Regions from separate parts of the Pseudogulbenkiania sp. AW2-16 genome, predicted to be linked through region 2. Evidence: predicted binding sites of a transcription regulator. Region 2 holds the regulator's gene; the other holds the start of a gene.
The links. Region 2 encodes FNR, which switches genes on or off when oxygen is low (the NO sensors DNR and NnrR bind a similar motif). Its sites were predicted from a motif close to TTGATNNNNATCAA; they were not measured.

Region 1 (4,121 bases), 720 kb from region 2:
CAGGCGTGCCGGATCGGCATAGACCACGCGCGAGGCGGCCGTGTCGGCCTCGCTCCAGCGCGCCGGCTGTTCCGGCGCCGTCTTCAGGTAGCCCGCCAGCGCCTGGATGTCGGCGTCGGCCAGGCGCTCGGCGAAGGCCGGCATCTGGGTGGCGCTGCGGCCGTGGCGGATGGTGTCGAGAATATCGGCCGGCTTGAGGCGCTCCAGGCTCTGCGGCAGCAGCGCCGGCGCCATGGCCCCCATGCGGTTGTCGCCATGGCAACTCTGGCAGTGCTGCTGGTAGAGCGCGGCAGGGTTGGCCGAAGCCGGCTGGAGCGAGCCCAGTGCCGCCAGCAGGGCCAGGGGAAGCAGCGCCTTCATGCCTGGACCTCCCGGCGGCGGCGCGGGTACGGCGTCAGCTCGGCCAGCGGATGCTCGCCCTCGGCCACGCCGATTTCGGCGTCGGTCAGGTAGCAGGCGGGATCGGCGGCCCAGAAGTCGCCGGTCAGTTCCCAGGCGCGCACCCGGGTGTTGCCGTTGCAGATGGCCAGGTGCCGGCAGGCGCCGCAGCGCCCGGTAACCGGGCGCGGACGCTGCTTGAGGCCGGCCATCAGCGGGTGCGTGGTATCGGGCCAGATCGCGGAGAATGGCCGCTCCTTGACGTTGCCGAGGCCGATCTTCCACCACATGGTGTCGGGGTGGACGTTGCCGAGGTTGTCGATATTCGCCACGTTGACGCCGGAGGCGTTGCCGCCCCACTGCTCCAGGCGCCGGCGCAGGTCTTCGGCCAACGTCGGGTGATGGCGTTCGACCCACTGCAGCAGATAGACGCCGTCGGCGTCGTTGTTGCCGGTGACGAAATCCTTGGGCCGGCCGGCCTGGATGTGCTGCCAGCAGCTCTCGATCAGCAAGTCCATGGCCCAGCGCGTGCGGGCATGGCGCGCGTCGTCGGCGCGGTGCTTGTTGCCGCGCCCGGCGTAGTTGAGGTGGGAGAAATAGAACTTGTCGATGCCCTCGTCGTCCACCAGTTGCAGCAGCGCCGGCAGGTCGTGGGCGTTGTCCTCGGTCATGGTGTAGCGCACGCCCACCTTCATGCCGGCGTCGCGACACAATCTGAGCGCCGCGAGCGAACTGTCGAAGGCGCCGTCGAGGCGGCGGAAGCGGTCGTGGGTGGCGCGCAGGCCGTCGAGGCTGATGCCGACGTAGTCGAAGCCCACGGCGGCAATGCGCCCGACGTTGCCCCGGTCGATCAGGGTGCCGTTGCTCGACAGCCCAACGTAGAAACCGAGCTGCTTGGCGCGCTGGCCGATGTCGTAGATATCCGGCCGCATCAGCGGCTCGCCACCGGAGAGGATCAGCACCGGCACCCCGAAGGCCCGCAAATCCTCCATCACGGTGAACACCTCGGCGGTGGACAGTTCGCCCGGGAAGACGGTATCGGCCGACACCGAATAACAGTGCTTGCAGGTCAGGTTGCAGCGCCGGATCAGGTTCCAGATCACCACCGGCCCGGTGGGCTGGCGCGGCGGTACCAGCGGCACGGGATGGGCGACGGACTGCAGGTATGGGGTGAGGCGCAGCATCGGGGTGGCTCCGTCAATGACATTGGCGTCATTTCACGGCATCGCCCCCTATTCTGCATTGACCATGGTCAACCACCGGAGGCCGGGCCTTCCCCGAGCGCGGATGCTTGATGCAGATCGTGCTTTTCCATCCTCGCAGGGAAATCCGTCATGCACGGGAGGCACGCTGCCGGACGGGCATGGACGGCGTCCCCACGCCCCCCGCCGCGCCATCCAACCGTGACGACGGAAGCTAACGCCATGAAGCGGCAATCGACGCCAAAACCCACCCCGCCGATGGCGCATTCCCCGCCGGCGGCCTATCATCGCTACCCCGTCACTGCCTGATCCTCCGGACCGATGCGCTACCTGCTTGCCGTCACCCTGCTATGGGCCTTTTCCTTCAGCCTGATCGGCCAATACCTGGCCGGACAGGTGGACAGCGATTTCGCCGTGCTGCTGCGCGTACTGATCGCCGCCGCCGTATTCATCCCCTTCACGCAATGGCGCGGCCTGCCCGGCCGGCTCGTCGGCGGTTTCTGGCTCGCCGGGGCGCTGCAGTTTGGCGTCACCTACCTATGCCTGTACCGCAGTTTCAGCGTGCTGACCGTCCCGGAGGTGTTGCTGTTCACCGTGATGACGCCGATCTACGTCACCCTGCTCGACGACGCGCTGGCGCACCGCTTCAACCGCTGGGCGCTGCTGGCCGCCGTGGTCGCCGTGGGCGGCGGCGTCATCATCCGCTTCCAGCCGCTGGCGGGCGAGTACCTGGTCGGCTTCCTGCTGCTGCAGCTCGCCAACCTCACCTTTGCCGCCGGCCAGGTGCTGTGCCGCCGCCTGCAGCAACAGCACCCAGTACCGCAGCCGCTGTACCGCTACTTCGGCCACTTCTTCCTCGGTGCGCTGCTGTTGGTGCTGCCGTCCTTCCTGCTGTTCGGCGACGCCAGCCGCCTGCCACACACGGCGCTGCAATGGGGCGTGCTGGCATGGATGGGCCTGTTCGCCACCGCGCTCGGCATGTACTGGTGGGTGAAGGGCAGCGTGGAAGTCAGCGCCGGCACGCTGGCGATCCTGAACGAACTGCACGTCCCGGCGGGGCTGCTGGTCAATGTGCTGATCTGGAACCGCGACGCCGACCTGCCGCGCCTGGCGTTGGGCGGCGGCGTGATCCTCGCCTCGCTGTGGCTCAACCGGCGCGGGCGGCTGGAGTGGGTAACGGCGGCAGGGTGAGCGCGCGCTGACCGGGTCGGGAGGCCTACCCATGGGGGCCATCACCGAGACCGGCCGCCGCGTGTTCAGGTGCCCGCTCGATGGGGGCCAGCCGCCATGCGGCTACGGCGTGCCATTGCGCCCATGCAGCCGGTAACCGGGCCGCTCGCTCAGGCGTTCGTAGTATGCCGCTACCGCCGGCAACGCCGGGCGCGGCATCGGTGTCATGTACCAGCGATGGGTAGACAAGCCGATGACGATGTCAGCGAGCGTGAACGACGCGCCGGCGATGTACGCCCCGGTGCGAGACAACTGCGCCTCGACCATCGCCATGTGACGGTTCCAGCCCGCTACGCCGGCCTCGATCGCCTCAGGGTCCGCATGCGCAGGGCTTTGCCGGACCAGCGCCATGAAGGCGTAGCGCCACGAGTTGTTGAGTTCGGTGGCCTGCCAATCCATCCACTTCTCGACCAGCGCACGCTCCCTGGGGGCGCAGGGCAGCAGGTCGAACCGCTGCTCCCGCTCCGCGAGGTAGCGGCAGATGGTATTCGATTCCCAAAGCACGAAGTCATCATCGATCAGCACGGGAACCATGGCATTGGGGTTGAGCGCCATGAATTCCGGGGTGTCGGTTGCCTGGAACCCCGAACCGTACTGCTCCTGCTCATAGGGAAGCCCAAGCTCCTCGCAGAGCCACAGCACCTTGCGCACGTTGATGGAGGAAGACTTGCCGAGGATTTTCAGCATGGGTTTGGTGACCTTTACGACGGCGCAAAGGGTGAATGGTACTCAAGGTTTGAGCAGGCAGGGAGCCATCCCGGTTCCCCGCCATGACCGCCGTTGATTACCGGCTAAACGATGGCGGCTAACGACCCTGTTCAGACCTTCAAGGGAGTGTCGGTTTTACGGCAGCTATCTACGGAGGCAGTGTGGAAACACAGAGGACTGAGGCAGCTAGCGCATTCGCTATGCGGCTGGCTTCAGATCGAACCGATCGCTCGAATGATCGCTTCATGGGACTGCTGGGCATCGACACCTGACCGGGACTAGCCATCTCGACCACCGGGTCGGATCGTCCGCTGCGGCCGACAACCCCGGTGCACGTATTCAAAAACCTCAACAGGAATAGCCCCCACGGGCGAGCTCCGCCCCTCAGATCCGCAAGCCGCTCTTCTTCAGTATCCGGCTGGAGAACAGGATGTCGTGGCTGCGGCAGGCGGGGCCGAGGCGGTCGACCAGCCGCGCCACCTCGGCGCGGACCTGGTCGTGGCTGGCACCGTGGACCATGGCGAACAGGTTGTAGGGCCAGTGCGGGAGGGCGCGGGGGCGGCGGTAACAGTGAGAGACGGCGGGGTCGGCGCCGAGTTGTTC
Region 2 (4,121 bases):
CGTCGAGTGCGGCGTAGTAGCTCTCGAGATCCTTCTCGTTCTGGCTGTAACAGGGGCCGACCTTGCCGATGGAGGACACGCCGAAGCCGATCATGTCGCAGTCGGCGTGCGTGGAGTAGCCCTGGAAATTGCGCTGCAGCCGGCCCTGGCGCAGCGCCACGGTGAGGTCGTCCTCCGGCTTGGCGAAGTGGTCCATGCCGATGAACACGTAGCCGGCGGCGGCCAGCTGTTCCACCGAGTGCTGCAGGATGTCGAGCTTGACCGGCGGCAGCGGCAGGTCGGCCTCGTTGATGCGCCGCTGCGGCATGAACACCGTCGGCAGATGGGCGTAGTTGTAGAGCGCGATGCGGTCCGGCCCCATGGCGATGACCTTGTCGACCGTGGCCGCCACCGACTCCTGGGTCTGCAGCGGCAGGCCGTAGATCAGATCGACGCTGACCGAGCGGAAGCCGGCCTCGCGCGCGGCGTCGATCACCACGCGCGTCTCTTCTTCGCTCTGGATGCGGTTGACCGCCTGCTGCACGCGCGGCTCGAAATCCTGCACCCCGACACTCATCCGGTTGAAGCCCAGGCGCGCCAGATGCAGCACGGTGTCGCGCGTCACCTTGCGCGGATCTATCTCAATGGAATATTCTCCCTCCGCCAAGAATTCGAAGCGGGTCCGGAGTATCCCCATCAGCCGTTCCAGCTGTTCATCCGACAGGAAGGTCGGGGTGCCGCCGCCGAAGTGCAGCTGGATGACTTTTTCGCGCTGCCCCAGCACGTCGGCCACCAGGCCGACTTCCTTCTCCAGGTAATTGAGGTAGCGGTCGGCGCGGCTCTTATCCTTGGTGATGATCTTGTTGCAGCCGCAGTAATAGCACACGGTGTTGCAGAACGGCAGATGCACGTAGAGCGAGATCGGACGGCTGTTGGCGCCGATCTTGCGCTGCTGCAGCCAGTGACGGTAGTCCTTGGCGCTGAAGTCGTCGGTGAAGCGGTCTGCGGTCGGGTACGAGGTATAACGCGGGCCGGCGCCGTCGAGACGGGCGATCAGGGCGCGGTCGAACTCGCAACGTGTGGGCGAAAACGGTGGGTGGGTGGTGTTCATGATGTCTCGCGATGGAAAAACCAGTGGTGGACTGGTAAATTTGCGGCAAACCTCCCAGAAACGCTTTGACCGACATCAAGGCCCAACGCTTTGACCAACATCAAGGCTTACTTAACAGAAGCGGACATGCCGCATGACTGACTCGACTGTTGTTCCCCTGCAAGCCCTCAAGGTCTCCTGCTCCAACTGCACGCTGCGCGAATTGTGTCTGCCCCTGGGTCTGAACCGTGAGGAAATGACGCGACTGGATGCGGTGATCCGCCAGAGCCGGCGCCTGAAACGTGGCGAAGCGCTGTTTCGCAACGGCGAGGGCTTCAAGTCACTGTACGCGGTACGTACCGGTTTCTTCAAGACCTGCATCTCCAGCCAGGACGGGCGCGAGCAGGTCACCGGCTTTCACATGTCGGGCGAACTGATGGGACTGGACGGGATTTCGGCCAACGTGCACGGCTGCAACGCCGTCGCGCTGGAAGACAGCGAAGTGTGCGAGCTGCCGTTCAGCCGCATGCAGAACCTGGCGCTGGAGATTCCCTCGCTGCAACACCACTTCTACCGGCTGATGAGCCGCGAGATCGTGCGCGATCACAACGTGATGATGCTGCTGGGCAATATGAAGGCGGAGGAACGGCTGGCCGCCTTCCTCATCAACCTGTCGCAGCGCCTGACGGTACGCGGTTTCGCCGCCAACGACTTCATCCTGCGCATGAGCCGCGAGGAGATCGGCAGCTTCCTGGGGCTCAAGCTGGAGACGGTGAGCCGCACCCTGTCCAAGTTCCAGCAGCAGGGCTGGATCGCGGTGGACCACAAGCACATCCAGCTGGAGCAGCCCGAGCAGCTCAAGCAGTTGGTCGCCGGCTGCGCCAACGCCCACCCGACGCCGAACCACTGAGAACCTGTTTACGATCTCGCGAGCTAGAGCGAGACAAGGCAAAAACAGCTGAGGATGCGGAGTTTACAAGTAGTAAATGAGCATTCCAAAGTCGTTTTTAACGCCGTATCGCCGAAGCGCAGCAGATCGTAAACAGGTTCTGAGCCCTTCCGCGCCCCCGCGGTCCTAGCGTCAGCGGGCGGCCCACCGGCCACCGCGGCATGAATGGCGTTCAGCGCCCCCCGCTTCCCGCCTTGCCATTGGTCAGTTCCTGCACCGTGTCGAGCAACTCGGCCAGTCGCGCTGGCGGCGGCCAGTTCGGCGGGCAGACAAAACCGCGCGCCACTTCCTCCCAGTCCCCGCCCCCCAACGGCAAGACCTCGGCCACCAGCTGTGGCGCCTCTGCCGCCGCCAGGTGGCGGCGCAGCGCGTCCTCGTCCAGCGTCTCGGCCTCGTCCACCCGCGCCGGCGCCAGCCAGCGCAAGCGCGGCAGCCACACCCAGCGCGACGCCAGCGAGCGCCGCGGCCACGGCGCCAGCAGCGGGCGCGCCCAGCCGGTGAGGAGGTCGGGGGCCAGCGGCGGCTCGAGCAGCACGGCATGGGGATAGAACAGCCAGCCCGCCAGCCCGGCCGCGGTGCGGCAGCCGACGAAGCCGGGCGGCAACAAGGGTTGCGCCGCCGCGTGGCGCGACAGCGCGAGCTGATCCTGCAGCTTGGCCGCCTTCAGCGCCCAGGCATCGCGCAGGCTGGGGCCGACCAGGGTATGGCGCCCTTCGCCCAGCATCAGGTAGAACTTGCTGGCGGTTTCGAGGTGCCACGGCTCGCCGTCGATGCGCAGCAGGAAGTCGAATTCGCCAACGGTGCGCAGCTCGCCATTCTGCACCTGCAGATTGGCCGCCACGCACTCGATGTGCGGCGCGAGCTCGAACCAGAACGCCAGCAGATTTTCGGCGTAGCGACCAAGGCGGGTGGTGGGACGGGCGGCGAGCCAGGCCACCAGCGCCGCCGGGGCGCGGTCGAGTTCGGCCAACAGTGCCGGTCCGGCGTCGCCCAGCAGGCGCTCGGGCAGAATGTCGGCGCCGGTCAGCCACGGCGCCGGCGCCGTCAGGAGAAAGGCCAGGTCGCGCACCGCCGGGTACGCGTAGGGCAGGTAGAAAGTGCTACTGCTGGCGCTGGCCGTCATCGCGCTGGGCCACGCGCTGCACCTGCTTCAGGAAGCCACGCAGGATGTCGATTTCCTCGCGCAGCAGGTTGGCGCGGTTGAACAGGGTACGCAGGCGGCGCATCAGGCGCTCGCCGTTGCGACGCTCGTAGTAGCCGATATCGGCCAGGGTCTGGTCGAGGTGGCCGCAGAAGCCCTCCACCTCGTCGCGCGTCGCGCTCTCCGCTTCGGCGCGCAGGTAGTCGACGTCGACGCCGGTGTGGCTGAACAGCTCGTAGGTCATCACCTGTACCGCCATCGCCAGGTTGAGCGAGAAATACTCGGGGTTGCCGGGAATGGTCACCAGCCGGTTGCACAGCTCGACCTCGTCGATCGACAGGCCGAAGGTCTCGTTGCCGAACACCAGCGCCACTTGTTCGCCGTCGCGCGCGCGCGCCACCAGCTCCGGCGTGGTTTCGCGCGGAGTGGAGAGCGGCGTGGTCAGCTCGCGGCGGCGGCTGGTCAGGGCGCAGGCCACGGTGACGCCGGACAAGGCTTCGGCCAACGTGTCGACCACCACCGCCTGCTGCAACAGGTCGACCGCGCCGGAGGCCAGCGTGTCGGCCTCGGGGCTGGGGAAGGTCTTGGGCTCGACCAGGTAGAGCCGCGACAGCCCCATGGTCTTCATCGCCCGCGCCGCCGATCCGATATTGCCCGGATGGCTGGGGCGCGCCAGCACCACACGAATGTTCTTCAAAAAATCAGGGACTTCGGGTTTCTTCATTCGCCATTTCGCATTAAAATAGACGGCTTATCAAAAGCCCGTCCATGAGCCGGGTTTTTTCGTTCCTTAACCCAGATTGTTTCCTACTACGACTTTCCCTACCGGGAAAGGCGGGGTAGTTGTCTTTACTAGAGGCCGTCAATGCATCCCATGCTCAACGTCGCGGTGAAAGCCGCCCGTCGCGCCGCCAGCGTCATCCAGCGCGCGTCGCACAACGTCGACACCATCCGCGTCGAGA

Region 1: a site for FNR is predicted at 1,621-1,634, ahead of nirJ (heme d1 biosynthesis radical SAM protein NirJ). Genes of this name have one in related genera too.

What each region holds. Positions count from the first base shown of each region.
Region 1 is NZ_CP157668.1:3,906,505-3,910,625, forward strand. It holds gene ABKF58_RS18795 (cytochrome D1 domain-containing protein) at 1-360, opposite strand, end outside; gene nirJ (heme d1 biosynthesis radical SAM protein NirJ) at 357-1,562, opposite strand; gene ABKF58_RS18805 (DMT family transporter) at 1,902-2,771, shown strand; gene ABKF58_RS18810 (glutathione S-transferase family protein) at 2,874-3,497, opposite strand; gene ahbB (siroheme decarboxylase subunit beta) at 3,903-4,121, opposite strand, start outside.
Region 2 is NZ_CP157668.1:425,777-429,897, forward strand. It holds gene hemN (oxygen-independent coproporphyrinogen III oxidase) at 1-1,090, opposite strand, end outside; gene fnr (fumarate/nitrate reduction transcriptional regulator Fnr) at 1,224-1,979, shown strand; gene ABKF58_RS02065 (DUF1853 family protein) at 2,191-3,141, opposite strand; gene ABKF58_RS02070 (RNA methyltransferase) at 3,119-3,883, opposite strand; gene ABKF58_RS02075 (inositol monophosphatase family protein) at 4,025-4,121, shown strand, end outside.